DNA from 3 places in the Agromyces atrinae genome. Region 1 is predicted to be linked to each of the others. Evidence: predicted binding sites of a transcription regulator. Region 1 holds the regulator's gene; each other region holds the start of a gene.
What was found. Region 1 encodes HrcA, which represses chaperone genes, less so after heat shock. Its sites were predicted from a motif close to TTNGCACTCGNNNNNNNCGAGTGCNAA; they were not measured.
Positions count from the first base shown of each region.

Region 2: a site for HrcA is predicted at 2,571-2,597, ahead of groES (co-chaperone GroES). Genes of this name have one in related genera too.
Region 3: a site for HrcA is predicted at 1,497-1,523, ahead of groL (chaperonin GroEL). Genes of this name have one in related genera too.

Region 1 is NZ_JACCBI010000001.1:548,108-552,880, reverse strand. It holds gene BJ972_RS02685 (16S rRNA (uracil(1498)-N(3))-methyltransferase) at 1-40, opposite strand, end outside; gene dnaJ (molecular chaperone DnaJ) at 42-1,139, opposite strand; gene hrcA (heat-inducible transcriptional repressor HrcA) at 1,159-2,178, opposite strand; gene BJ972_RS02670 (DUF4870 domain-containing protein) at 2,324-2,719, shown strand; gene BJ972_RS02665 (DUF4870 domain-containing protein) at 2,799-3,221, shown strand; gene hemW (radical SAM family heme chaperone HemW) at 3,227-4,453, opposite strand; gene BJ972_RS02655 (DUF1990 domain-containing protein) at 4,456-4,773, opposite strand, start outside.
Region 2 is NZ_JACCBI010000001.1:1,433,378-1,438,150, reverse strand. It holds gene BJ972_RS17655 (DUF4190 domain-containing protein) at 1-122, shown strand, start outside; gene BJ972_RS17550 (DUF4190 domain-containing protein) at 148-819, shown strand; gene BJ972_RS06860 (hypothetical protein) at 837-1,337, shown strand; gene BJ972_RS06855 (class I SAM-dependent methyltransferase) at 1,353-2,540, opposite strand; gene groES (co-chaperone GroES) at 2,671-2,967, shown strand; gene rarD (EamA family transporter RarD) at 3,137-4,096, shown strand; gene BJ972_RS06840 (ABC transporter substrate-binding protein) at 4,301-4,773, shown strand, end outside.
Region 3 is NZ_JACCBI010000001.1:3,426,764-3,431,536, reverse strand. It holds gene groL (chaperonin GroEL) at 1-1,453, opposite strand, end outside; gene BJ972_RS15845 (DUF3048 domain-containing protein) at 1,597-2,661, opposite strand; gene BJ972_RS15840 (LytR C-terminal domain-containing protein) at 2,717-3,301, opposite strand; gene BJ972_RS15835 (DUF3263 domain-containing protein) at 3,298-3,594, opposite strand; gene msrB (peptide-methionine (R)-S-oxide reductase MsrB) at 3,789-4,190, shown strand; gene BJ972_RS15825 (nitroreductase family protein) at 4,192-4,743, shown strand; gene BJ972_RS15820 (DMT family transporter) at 4,760-4,773, opposite strand, start outside.

The DNA of each region.
Region 1 (4,773 bases):
CCGCCGGTTCGAGGTCGTCACGCAGGTAGAAGTGCGCCATGTCAGCCGAGGAAACGGTCGCGCAGACGCGCGAAGAGACCCTGCTGGAAGTGGCTGAGCTGCGGGTCGGCGTGCTTGTGCGACTTCGCGAACTGCTCGATGAGGTCGCGCTCGCGGCCGCTCAGCTTCGTCGGAGTGAGCACCTGGACGCCCACGCGAAGGTCGCCACGACCCGAACCGCGGAGCTTGGTGATGCCGCGGTCCTTCACCGTGATGACCTCGCCGGCCTGGAGGCCCGGCTTCAGTTCGACCTCGACGTCGCCGTCGAGCGCCTTGACGTGCGCCGTCGTGCCGAGGATCGCATCGGTCATCGAGACCTCGAGGGTGCAGAGCAGATCGTCGCCGTTGCGACTGAAGACGTCGTGGTTGCGCACCTTGATCTCGAGGTAGAGGTCGCCGTTCGCGCCCCCGGCGGGGCCGGCCTCGCCGCTGCCCGGCATCTGCAGACGGAGGCCCGTGTCGACGCCCGAGGGGATGTCGACGGGAACCGTACGACGAGCGCGCACGCGCCCCTGACCCTGGCAGGTGACGCACGGCGTGGCGATGATCGTGCCGTAGCCGCGGCAGGTGCCGCAGGGGCTCGACGTCATGACGTTGCCGAGGAGCGAGCGCACCGCGCGCTGGATGCTGCCCGAGCCGTGGCAGATGTCGCACGTGACGGGCGACGTGCCCGGCTGGCAGCACGAACCGTTGCACGTCTCGCAGCGGATCGCGGTGTCGACCTCGAGGTCGCGGTGCGTGCCGAACACGACCTCTTGCAGGTCGACCTCGACGCGGATGAGCGCGTCCTGACCCCGCTCGCTGCGCGAACGCGGGCCGCGCGATTGGCCGCCGCCCCCGAAGAAGGTCTCGAAGATGTCGCCGAAGCCGCCGAAGTTCTGGCCGCCCATGCCGCCCTGGCCGCCGCGGTCGTACTGCTCGCGCTGCCGCGGGTCGCTCAGCACGTCATACGCGTGCGTGACCTCCTTGAAGCGCTCCGACGCCTCGGCACCCGGGTTCACATCGGGGTGCAGCTGACGGGCGAGGCGTCGGTACGCCTTCTTGATCTCTTCGGTCGACGCGTCGCGCGCGACCCCGAGGACCTCGTAGTGGTCTGCCACAGGGGCGAGTCCTTTCGAATCAGTTGTCGCCGAGAAGGCGGGAGAGGTAACGGGCCACCGCGCGAACCGCGACGATGTTGCCCGAATAGTCCATGCGGGTCGGCCCCAGCACGCCGAGCCGCGAGAAGCCCGTCGCCGTGTTGAGGAAGCCCGTCGAGACGACGGAGGCGTCGCCGAGACCGAACGCCGCGTTCTCGCGGCCGATGCGCACGGCTACGCCGCTCACATCGTTCGTCATCTCTCCGAACAACCGGAGGAGCACGACTTGTTCCTCGATCGCCTCGATCACTCCGAGGATGTTGCCGGAGAAGTCCTGTTCGGTGCGCACGAGGTTCGCGGCGCCCGCGACGACGAGCCGCTCGTGACGCTGGGCGCCGGCTTGCTCGCCGAGCGCCTGCACGATCGTGCGCACCACGGCATCGTTGGCCGGTCCGAGATCGTCGCCCGTTGCGAGCCGCTCGACGGCATCGGCAAGCGCGAGGCCGCCGATCGCCGTGTTGATGCGGGCGCGGGCATCGCCGAGCACCGATTCGTCGATGACCGTCGGCAGTTCGACGATGCGCTGCTCGACGTGGCCGTTGTCGGCGATGAGGACCGTGAGCACGCGGGCCTCGCCGAGGGGCACGAGCTCGACGTGACGCACGCGGGCCGAACCGAAGGTCGGGTACTGCACGACCGCGAGCTGCTGGGTGAGCTGGGCGAGCAGGCGGACGGTGCGCGAGAGCAGTTCGTCGAGGTCGCTCGATTCGCCGAGGAACACCTCGATGGCCTGTCGCTGGGCGGGGCTCAGAGGGCGACCGTCGGTCAGCTGGTCGACGAAAACGCGGTATCCCTTGTCGGTGGGGATGCGGCCGGAGGACGTGTGCGGAGCCGCGATGAGCTCCTCTTCTTCGAGGAGCGCCATGTCGTTGCGGATCGTCGCAGCGGAGACGCCGAACGAATGCCGGTCGACGATCGTCTTGGAGCCGACGGGCTCGCGCGACGCGACGTAATCCTGCACGATGGCACGCAGCACGGCGAGGGCACGGTCCGAGACCACGGACGACTCCTCTCGCTTAGCACTCACAATCCGGGAGTGCTAATCATATCGCGTCATCCTGGCCGCAATCGTTGCCGCCCCGGCGAGGCAGCAGTAGTTTGTCGCTGTACCTCGACACCACCCCCCGAACACCGGAGACCCCACCATGACCGATCCGAATCAGCCGACTCCCCCGAGCGACGGACAGCAGAACCCCTACGGACAGGCCGCCGCCCAGCCGCTGAAGCCCGCCGACGACGTGCTGTGGGGCTCCCTCGCCCACCTCGGCGGCATCGTCGGCTTCCTGCCGTCGCTCATCATCTGGCTCGTCCTGAAGGACCGCGGGCCCTTCACGAACACCGAGGCGAAGGAAGCGCTGAACTTCCAGATCACGATCGCCATCGTCTACGTGATCGGTCTCGTGCTGACCGTGATCCTCATCGGCGGCCTCATCAGCCTCGCCGCGTGGGTCGTCAGCATCATCTTCTCGATCCTCGGCTTCCTCAAGGCGAAGCAGGGCGAGCACTACCGCTACCCCTTCGCCCTCCGACTCATCAAGTAAGGGCGAGCCGGACTCAAGCCACCGCGGCTCTGTGCCACAGTGGTCTGACCCGGTTCATTACAGCCTCGACAGGAGAGACATGTCCGAGTTCCCGCCTTCCGCACCTCCGCCCGCCGCACCGCCGCCTCCCGGCAACCCGTACGGGCAGCCGACCCAGCTGAGCCCTGCCGACGAGAAGCTGTGGGCGACGCTCATCCACATCGGCGGAATCTTCTTCTCGTTCCTGCCTGCCCTCATCGGCTACCTGATCCTGAAGGACAAGGGCCCGTTCATCCGGCTGCACACCGCCGCCGCGCTGAACTTCCAGATCTCCATCACGATCTACATCGTCGGCCTGTACATCCTCGGCTCGATCCTGCTGTTCGTCTTCGTGGGCATCGTGTTCTACATCGCCGCCTTCGCAGTCGGAGTCGCGGCGATCGTGTTCATGATCCTCGCGGCCGTCGCTGCGAACAAGGGTCAGCCGTACAGCTACCCGCTCACGATCACCTTCGTGCGCTGATCTGATCAGTCGCCGAGCAGCCGTCTGACGACGGCGTCCGCGAGAAGCCGCCCTCTCCGCGTCAACACGATGCGACCCGAGAGGGCGGCTTTCGCGTCGATGAGCTCATCCGCGATGAGGCCCGCGACAGCATGCCGCCCTTCGGCCTCGAGCGTCGATACGGCGAGGCCCTCGCGGATGCGCGAGAGCAGCAGAACCCGTTCGACGTGACGCGTCGCATCGTCGAGGGTCTCGCGACCGGCCGCGGGCGAGACGCCCGAATGCATGCGCTCGGCGTACGCCGCGGGATGCTTGACGTTCCACCAGCGCACGCCGCCGACGTGGCTGTGGGCTCCCGGGCCGACGCCCCACCAGTCATCCCCCCGCCAATAGGCGAGGTTGTGACGACTGCGATGACGGATGTCGGTCGCCCAGTTGCTCACTTCGTACCACTCGAGCCCGGCCGAGCCGAGCTTCTCGTCGACGTACTCGTACATGTCGGCCTGGAGGTCGTCGTCGGGGGCCGCGACCTCCCCGCGCTTGATCTGTCGGGCGAGCTTCGTGCCGTCTTCGACGATGAGGGCGTACGCGCTCACGTGGTCGGGCCGTTCGGCGAGCACGGCGTCGACGCTCGTCGCCCAGTCGTCGAGCGACTCCCCCGGCGTGCCGTAGATGAGGTCGAGACTCACGTCGAGTCCGGCTTCGCGCGCCCACGCGACGACGAGCGGGATGCGCTCGGGATCGTGCGTGCGCTCGAGGGTCGCGAGCACGTGCGGCACCGCCGACTGCATGCCGAAGGAGACGCGCGTGAACCCGCCGTCGGCGAGGCGCGCGAGGTAGTCGCGATCGACCGAGTCGGGGTTCGCCTCGGTCGTGACCTCGGCGTCGGCGGCGATTCCGTGCGTCGTGCGCACCTCGGCGAGCATGCGCACGAGATCGTCGACGGGGAGGAGCGTGGGCGTGCCGCCGCCGAAGAAGACCGTCGACGCCGCACGGGAGGGAACGGATGACTCGCGCAGCACCCGCACCGAGTCGCGCAGCTCGGCGATGGCCTCGTCGGCGTAATCCGACTGCTTCGCGCCGCGCAGCTCGGGGGTCGTGTAGGTGTTGAAGTCGCAGTAGCCGCAGCGCACCCGGCAGAACGGCACGTGGATGTACACGCCGAACGCGCGCTCGTCGGCATCCACGGCGGCCGAGGCCGGCAGGAGTCCGTCGAGAGGTGCGGGATCGCCGAGGGGTAGGGCTCCGGGCATCGTCAGCCGGCGACCGTCGTGGGATGCAGCGCCCGCAGGTACCGCGCCACGAACTTCTTCTGGATGCGCCGGATGATCGGCCAGACGAGACGGTACCGCGTGGTCGCGGGCCGCGAGAGCTGGCGGATCGTGAGCCACACCGAGCCGTCGTCGTGCCGATCGACGATGAAGCACTCCTCGCCGCTCAGCGGGTGGCCGGGCAGCGTGCCGATGCCGTAGCCGACGCGGTCGGGCTCTTCGATGACGAAGACGATTCGCATGGGGGCATCGAACTCGAAGGGACCGACCGAGAGCTTCTGCACGGCCGTCATGCCGGGTGC
Region 2 (4,773 bases), 890 kb from region 1:
TGGCGCTCGCCGGAACCATCATCGGATGGATCGGTGTCGCGCTCTCGATCATCGCCATCGTCCTCTTCGTCATCTTCTTCAGCTTCCTGGCGGCCAACGGCGCCGTCACGAGCACGTACTGATTCCTTCTCCTGAAAGGCAGTGATCATGTCTGATCCCCAGAACCCTGAGGGCACGAAGCCTGAAGGCACCAACCCCGAGCCCGCCGCGGCCGAGGCGCCGTCGATCGACTTCGGTGCTCCCGCCGCGAGCGACCCCCAGGTGCCCGGGGAGCCTCCCTTCGAGGCGCCCGCCGCCCCCGAAGCGCCTGCCGCGCCCGAGGTTCCTGCTGCACCCGAGGTTCCCGCTGCGCCGACCGCTCCGCCGCAGGCGCCGCCCGCCTACGGTGCGCCCGAGCAGCCCGCGTACGGTGCTCCCGCCTACGGCGCTCCCGGGCAGCCGGCCTATGGTGCTCCCGGTCAGCCCGCCTACGGCGCCCCGAGCCAGCCGGCGTACGGTGCCCCCGGCGCGCCGGTCTACGGTGCTCCGTACGGTGGCGCCGCTCCGTCGAAGTCGCCCGTGCTGAGCATCATCGCGCTCATCGCCGGCATCCTCGGTGTGCTCGTCTCGCTCTTCACCTTCGGTTTCGGGTTCATCCTGTCCGCTGCGGGTGTCGTCCTCGGCTTCCTCGGCAAGAAGAAGGAGCCCGCGGCCAAGGGCATGTGGCTGACCGGAATCATCACCGGCTTCGTCGGTGTCGCGATCTCGCTCATCTTCGCCGTCATCGCCGTGATCTTCTTCGTCTCGCTGGCGACCTACGGCAACAGCTACACCTACTGATCGTCGATAATCGAACAGTGACGAATTCCACGGGTGCCTCGCCGTTCGGCGAGGCACCCGTGTCTCGTTCCGAGACCCGCCACGGTCAGCACCGCGCGGTCTCGGGCGAGATCCCGCTGCCGAACGCGCCAGCTCCGGCCGAGCCGCGCCCGCGTGAGTACGATCTTCCACTCGACACCGGCGAGATCCGGCGCACTCCGACAGGCCAGCTCCTCGTCATCCACCGCCCGGTCTACGACGAGGTCGACACCGAGGTCTACGAAGACTCCGTGCAGCGACACGTCTTCAGCATGATCGGCGCGATCGCCGGCGTCATGGGCCTCGTCGGCTCGCTCTTCGTCGGGTGGCTCGCGCCCCTGTCGCTCGCCGCCGTCGTGTTCGGCGCCCTCGGCCTTCGCCGTGAAGAACACGGTCGAGCCGCGGCGTTCCTCGGTGTCGCCACGGGTGCCGCCGGGCTCGTGTTCTGCGGACTCTGGTTCTACTTCTATCTCGCTGCGGTTCCGACGCCCGTCATCTGACGGGCGCTCACCCGGTCAGACTCGCTCGACGAGAAGCGTCACGTGCCGACCGGCCTGACGCGTCATCACGATCGTCGCCGACGACTCGCCCCGCAGCTGCAGCCGCTTCCTCAGCTGAGCGGGGTCGACGTCGATCCCGCGCTTCTTGATCTCGAGCACACCGATCTCGCGTTCCCGCAGGGCGACGCGAAGCTTCTTCTCATCGGTGGGGAGGTGCTCAAGGATCCGGAATCGGGTTGCGAACGGGGTCTCGGCACCGGCATCCGCGGTCAGGTAGGCGATGCCCTCGCTCAGCATGCGAGCGTCGAGACGGCGCGCGAGGTCGCCGATGAGCCGCGAACGGATGACGGCCCCGTCGGGTTCATAGAGGTAGTCACCGAGGTCTCCGACGGGCTCATCGGCCGAGTCCGCATCGTTCGTCAGCTCGTGTGCGGCGCCGCGCGCGATGACGAGAGCAGCGCGCTTGACGCCGGGGCGTGCGAGCGGGCCGAACCAGAGCGCGAGCTCGACGACGTCGCCGTCGACCGAGACCCACTGCGCTTCGGCTTCGTCGGGGATCACGTCGCGATCGGTTCCCGGACCGAGCTTCATTCCGACGGCTCGGTCGCTCGCGAGCGCGAATCCGAAGTCGAGGCTCGGCGAGTAGTCGGCGGCGTTCGCGAGACGGGTGGTTCGTCCACCCGTCGTCGTTCGACGTGCAGGGTCGAGCCACACGCCGTCGATTCCCGTGAGGTCGACGTCTTCGGCAGCGGCGTTGAGAGCTCGCGCGCCCGACCACGGAGCGAGGTTGAACGAGGCGATGACCGCGGTCGTGTCGTCGATGTCGGCCGCCGTGACGTCGAGGTCGACAGCGGCGAAGGCGAGCGCGTCGCCGCCGATGCCGCACCCGAGGTCGGCGACATGGCGCACGCCGGCGGCGTCGAAGCGGCCCGCATGGATGGCCGCGACCGACAGTCGTGTGGCCTGCTCGAGTCCCGGTTCGGTGAAGAGCATCCGGTCGGCGAACTCGCCGAACTTGGCTCGCGCCTTCGCACGGAGCCTCGACTGCGTGAGGACGGCGGAGACGAGTGCGGGGGAGTGGCCGAGGCGACGCAGATCGCTCACCGCCTTCACCGCGTCGAGCGACGGGGTCCACGGGGGGAGGGAGTCGAGAAGGCGCAGCCCCTCGGGTGACAGCAATTCGACGAGCTCGGGGCGATCCACGCCCCACACACTATCCCGCGTTACACGGTGTTGGCACTCGCGTTGCGAGACTGCCAGCAGACCCCTAAACTCGATTTAGCACTCTCACCCTGAGGTTGCTAACCAGTCTTCAGTTAGAAAGAGGTCAACCGTGTCGGTTTCCATCAAGCCGCTCGAGGATCGCATCGTCATCAAGCAGGTCGAAGCAGAGCAGACCACCGCTTCGGGCCTCGTGATCCCCGACACCGCGAAGGAAAAGCCCCAGGAGGGCGAGGTCGTCGCTGTCGGACCCGGTCGCATCGATGACAACGGTAACCGCGTGCCGCTCGACGTCGCCGTCGGCGACAAGGTGATCTACTCGAAGTACGGCGGAACCGAGGTCAAGTACGCCGGTGAGGACTTCCTCGTCCTCTCGGCGCGCGACGTCCTCGCCGTCGTCGTCCGCTAAGGACGCGCACCGTACGAAGGGCCCGGAGGCAGAGCCTCCGGGCCCTTCGTCGTGCGCGGCCGCAGAGGCAGGAATGCTCCGCAGGATGGCAGGGCGCGCCGTCGCTCGCGCACCGGGGCCGCAGTAGAGTCGGACGGTGACGCAGCCCGATCGATCGACACCCCGTTCGATTAGCGATGCCGCAGCGCGCCCGGGCGATTCGCCGAAGAACGGCTCCGGCTTCGCGTACGCCTTCAGCGCCTACGCGCTGTGGGGCATGCTCCCTCTCTACTTCCTCGCTCTTGCGCCGAGCGGTCCGTTCGAGATCGTCGCGTGGCGCATCCTCTTCTCGCTCATCTTCTGCGCCCTGCTCCTGACGGTGATGCGGGGCGGGTGGCGCTCCTTCCGCGAGGTTCTGCGCTCGCGTCGCGTCGTGCTCACCATGGGGCTCGCCGGGCTCCTCATCTTCGTGAACTGGCAGACCTACGTGCTGGCGACCCTCACGGGGCACGTCGTCGAGGCTTCGCTCGGCTACTTCATCAATCCGATCGTCACGGTGTTCCTCGGCGTCCTCGTCGAGCGGGAGCGCCTGCGCCCCGCGCAGTGGGTGGCGGTCGGGATCAGCGTCGTCGCCGTGCTCGTCCTCTCGTTCGGGTACGGCCAGCCGCCGTGGATCGCCCTCATCCTCGCGTTCTCGTTCGGCTTCTACGGCCTCATCAAGAAGCGCGTCGGCCCCCGCGTCGACGCGGCATCGGGGCTGACGCTCGAGACGGCGTGGCTCGCACCGGTGTCGGTCGTGACGCTCATCGTGCTGGCATCCACGACGGGGCTCACGTTCGGAACCGCCGGTCCGTGGCACGCGGCCCTGCTCGTGAGCGCCGGCGTCGTCACGGCCGTACCTCTTCTCTTCTTCGCCGCAGCGGCACGACGCCTGCCGCTCGTGTACATGGGCTTCATCCAGTACCTCGCGCCCATCATGCAGTTCGCGGTCGGAGTCGTCATCCTGAGCGAACCGATGCCGCTTGAGCGCTGGATCGGTTTCTCGCTCGTCTGGGTCGCGCTCATCGTGCTGACCGTCGACGTCGCGGTGCGCGCGGGGCGGGGTGCACGCCGATCACGGCTCGCCGAGGTCGTCGATCCGGCGCCCTAGTCACGACGCAATCGTGCGCGCGAAGCGCCTCGCGTCACACTTTTCCTGCGTGGAGGCCTCTTCGGTGACGGCCCGATAACGATTCAAGCGCTGTTACATGGTTGTTACCGCACTGACTTGTTTCGCGTAATACGCGGCCTTACTGTCAAACAACGGCGTCGGTCACGGCGCTTGATGATGCATTTCTGAGTCCCAAGGAGCACCATGAGCGTATTCGCACGGGCTACGGCCTCCCGCTCGTCACGTGCAGTCTGGACGGGTATCGCCCTCGCGGGTGCTAGTGCCCTCCTCCTGACCGCGTGCAGCACGGGTGGCACAGCCACGACCCCCTCCGAGACCGCCGAGGCCACAGCCGACGCGTCGGAAGCCCTTCCCATCGCCGAGGGAGAGCGCGCGCTCGACCTCAAGATCGGCACGATCCTCCCGCAGAGTGGCGCTCTCGCGTTCCTCGGCCCGCCCGAGGAAGCCGGCGTCCAGCTCGGTGTCGACGAGGTCAACGAGGCAGCCGCAGGGGTCAACGTCGAGGTCGTCTTCCGCGACTCGGGTGACACCACGACCGACACCGCGACCGTCTCGGTCACCGACCTCCTCTCGCAGGACGTCTCGGCCATCATCGGTGCAGCGTCGTCGGGTGTTTCGAAGACGGTCATCGACCAGATCGTCGCCGCGAACGTCAT
Region 3 (4,773 bases), 2.9 Mb from region 1:
CGACGTACTCACCGGTCGCGGCGTTGAGGCCCTGACCGATGGGGAGGTGACGCACCTTGTCGACGACGACGCCGGGCTCGAGGCCCGCGTTGAGGGCGATCTGCTTGAGCGGAGCGTCGATCGCGACGCGAACGATGTTCGCACCGGTCGCCTCGTCGCCCGTGAGCTCGAGCTTCTCGAAAGCGGTCTTGCCGGCCTGGATGAGGGCGACGCCACCACCGGCGACGATGCCCTCTTCGACGGCGGCCTTCGCGTTGCGCACGGCGTCTTCGATGCGGTGCTTGCGCTCCTTGAGCTCGACCTCGGTCGCAGCGCCGGCCTTGATGACGGCGACGCCGCCCGCGAGCTTGGCGAGGCGCTCCTGGAGCTTCTCACGGTCGTAGTCCGAGTCGGTGTTGTCGATCTCGGCACGGATCTGAGCCACGCGACCGGCGATGGCGTCGGCGTCGCCGGCACCCTCGACGATCGTGGTCTCGTCCTTCGTGATGACGACCTTGCGAGCCTGACCGAGCAGGTCGAGGGTCACGTTCTCGAGCTTGAGGCCGACCTCTTCCGAGATGACCTGGCCGCCGGTGAGCGTCGCGATGTCCTGCAGCTGAGCTTTGCGGCGGTCGCCGAAGCCGGGGGCCTTGACGGCGACCGACTTGAAGATGCCACGGATCTTGTTGACGATGAGCGTCGCGAGAGCCTCGCCGTCGACGTCTTCCGCGATGATGAGGAGCTGCTTGCCGGTCTGGATGACCTTGTCGACGATCGGCAGGAGGTCCTTGATGTTCGAGACCTTCGAGTTGACGATCAGGATGTAGGGGTCTTCGAAGACCGCTTCCTGGCGCTCGGGGTCGGTCACGAAGTACGCCGACAGGAAGCCCTTGTCGAAGCGCATGCCCTCGGTGAGCTCGAGCTCGGTGCCGAAGGTGTTCGACTCCTCGACGGTGACGACGCCTTCCTTGCCGACCTTGTCGATGGCCTCGGCGATGATCGCGCCGATGGTCTCGTCACCGGCGGAGATCGAAGCGGTCGCGGCGATCTCTTCCTTCGTCTCGACCTCCTTCGCGGCGCTGATGAGCTCGGCGGTCACTGCGGCGACGGCCTTCTCGATTCCGCGCTTGAGGCTGATGGGGTCGGCGCCAGCGGCGACGTTGCGGAGGCCTTCGCGGACGAGGGCCTGAGCGAGGACGACCGAGGTGGTCGTGCCGTCACCGGCGACGTCGTCGGTCTTCTTGGCGACCTCCTTGACGAGCTCCGCACCGATCTTCTCGTACGGGTCGTCGAGCTCAATCTCCTTGGCGATCGACACGCCATCGTTGGTGATCGTGGGGGCGCCCCACTTCTTCTCGAGGACGACGTTGCGACCGCGCGGGCCGAGCGTCACCTTGACGGCGTCCGCGAGCGTGTTGAGGCCACGCTCGAGGCCGCGACGGGCCTCCTCGTTGAAAGCAATGATCTTTGCCATGTGTGTTTCTCGTCCTTTCCCGGACGTCTTCGAGAGTTCTGGGTTAGCACTTGAATCGAGTGAGTGCTAATTCGATTCTGGCACTCGCCACCATGGAGTGCAAGCTACGTGACGCCCGTCGCGAGCAACGGAGAGGCGGTTCGCTACGGGAGGAACTCGATGATGCCGTAGTCGGGGATGAGTTCGACCCACGTGTTGCCGGGAGCGAGGCGCAGCGGGCTGCCGTCGTCGGCGGTGAGCACGATCGGCGACGTCGCGGAGTCCTTCGACCACGTGCCGTGCGCGGTCACGCCGCCGACCGAGAGCCATGCCTCGCCGGAGCCGACCATGACGGTCTTCGGCACCTCGCCGTACGACCAGTCGATGCCGACACGCAGGGTCACGACATTCGTCGACTGCACCGGGGCACCGGATGCCTCGAGGTCGGGAGCGCCCTCCTGCGAGCGCATCCACACCGATCCCTCGGCGTTCCAGCCCCAGCTCGGCCACCGCTCGTCGGAGAAGCGCAGGTTGATCGTCGACGTCGGCGTCGCCGCATACGACTCGGCCGCGAGCGGCGTCGCCGAGCCGTAGGCGAACTGCGGCGCGGGCGCCGGCAGGTCGAGGTGACGGTTCACGGCCTCGGCGGAACGCAGGATCACGTCGTGGGGCCCGGGCCGCTCGTCGGCGCGGTAGTAGAGGCCCGTGTCGTCGTAGTCGAAGACGATGTTCACGACGGGCGCGGCCATCATCATGCCGACGAAGACGTCCTGCCCGCCCGAGTAGGCGATGATGCCGCCGAACGGCGACACGATGTCGGGGTCCATCGGGCGGATCGATCGCACGGGGCCGATCTCGTCGGGCAGCTGGCTGTGCCACACGGCGACGTAGCGCGTGATGCCGCCCTCGACGAGCTCTTCGAACACGATGTCGGTCGCGTTGAGCGCGATGTGCGGACGCGCCTCGACGTGGTTGTCGATCTTCGCGGCGAGACTCGGGCGCGTGAGCGACCCCGGTTCGACGAGCGTGCCGCGAAGCGGAGCGGCCGCGAGTCCCACGGCGTTGCCCTGCTCGCCCGGAACGGGACGGGGGTCGACCGTCGGGGTCGGATCCGGCAGGAGCGAGGCCCCCGCGCAGCCCGAGACGGCGACGGAGACTGCGGCGACGAGAGCGAGGAGGGCGCCGGCGCGACGCCGGGGCGCGCGCTTCGACGGTGTTGAGCCGATCACAGCGACAGCGTAGTGTCCACGTCCGCGCTGGTCGCCCTCCGACACGCGCCGCCCGTCAGCCCGCGACGAGGGCGGCGTAATCGGCGCCCAGCACGACGACGAGGGAGGCGCCGGCCTCGGCGAACTCGGTCCCCTCACGAACCTCCGTCGTTCCGAGGGACTGCGCGATGCCTCGCGCCGCGCCTTCGAGCTCGGGTGTCGCGTAGACGACGACCGTCGACTGCACGGTGTCTTCGTCGGCGTTCGCCGTCACATCGATCGTGAGACCCGCTGCGGTGAGCGCCTCGGCCGCCGTCGCGGCGAGACCCGACGTCGAGGTGCCGTTCAGCACCATCACCGGTGTGGCCGGGTCGAGGGTCGGCTCGGCGGTCTGCACGGGCTCGTCGGAGGGCGTCTCCTCGGCCGAGGAACCCGGGAGGATGCGGAGGAGCTCGTTGTTGTAGAGCGAGATCGTGACGATGCCCGCGACGACGAGGACGACGGTCGCGAGTGCAGCCCAGCCGAAGGTCACCCAGCGGCGGCCGGGCTGGAGCGGCGCACGGTGCGCACCGACGCGTTCGATGTCGCTGGGGGCCTGATCGAAGCGATCAGAGGGGAACTTCTGGGCCATGACGTGCGAGAGCTTTCCGGTCGGCGTCAATCGCGGTGGGAACCGAGACCCAGCGATCGAAGCGACCGTGCCGCAGCGCGCGCGTCACGAACTCGTTGCAGTCTCTTGACGAGCATCGGGTCGAACGCGAGGGCTCCGGGCGAATCGATGAGACCGCCGAGTACCTGATAATACCGGGTCGACGAGAATCCGAACTCGTCGCGGATCGCCTCCTCTTTGGCGCCAGCGTGCTGCCACCACGAGCGCTCGAACACGAGGATGCGTTCGTCGCGATCACTGAGCGGCGAGCGTGCAGCGTCGCCGCTGGGTTCGGATGACTGCATTCCCACCTCCCCGGTCGTTGTTCCCCACATACTAAGCAGCGAAACCGAGCGGGGGTCGTGCGCCGATCGGCAGGTCAAGATCCCGTACAGCGGACACAGGTTGCCGTGTCATCCTGGGAACACCGCAGGGTGCACCATGGTTGGGTTAGAGGGTGCGCCGAGTCGGGCGCACCGGTGCCAGGAAGGGAAAGCCCATGGGTTACAACGTGTCGAAGTCCGAGGACCAGTGGCGCGACGAGCTCGGCGCCGATCAGTTCGCCGTTCTCCGCGAGGCCGCCACCGAGCGCCCGTGGACGGGTGAGCTCCTCGACGAAGAGCGCGCCGGCATCTATGCCTGTGCGGCGTGCAACGCAGAACTGTTCAAGAGCGGGACCAAGTTCGACTCCGGGTGCGGATGGCCGAGCTTCTACGAGTCGGTCCGCCCCGACGCCGTGGAGCTCATCGAGGACAACACCCTCGGCATGGTGCGCACCGAGGTGCGTTGCGCGAGCTGCGGCTCCCACCTCGGCCACGTCTTCCCCGACGGTTTCGGAACGCCGACCGGCGACCGCTACTGCATGAACTCCATCGCACTCGACTTCACGCCCGAGGCCTGACGTGGGCTCGGCCTTCGAGGCGGCCCTCGCACGGCGCTCGCGTTCGAAGGTCACCGACGACGCTCCGAGCCATGCCGAGCTGATCGACCTGATCGGCGCGGCCGGTCGCGTCGCCGACCATTCGTCGCTACGGCCGTGGCGGCTCATCGCGCTGCGCGGCAAGGCTCGCGCGCGCCTCGGTCGCGCGCTCGCCCGGGCGGCCGGACGATCGGCGGAGGATGCCGGCAAGTACGAACGCAAGGCCGAGCGCGCACCGCTCATCATCGCCGTCGTCTACTCGCCGAAGAAGAGCTCGAAGGTGCCCTCGTGGGAGCAGGAGGCCGTCGCCTCGGGCGTCGCCCACATGCTGAGCCTGCTGCTCGACGAAGCCGGGTGGGGCGTCTTCTGGCGCACCGATTCGAACACACGGTCCAAGCGCGTCGCCGCGATGCACGACCTCACGAAGCGTGAGCGGTTGCTCGGTTGGCTTTACGTCGGCGGGGTGCCCGAGAACGCGAAGCCCGGCCGACGCTCACCGGTTCCGGCCGAGAAGCTCCTCACCGAGCTCGACTGACCGCCGTTCGGCGTGCTCAGCGGCCGGCGG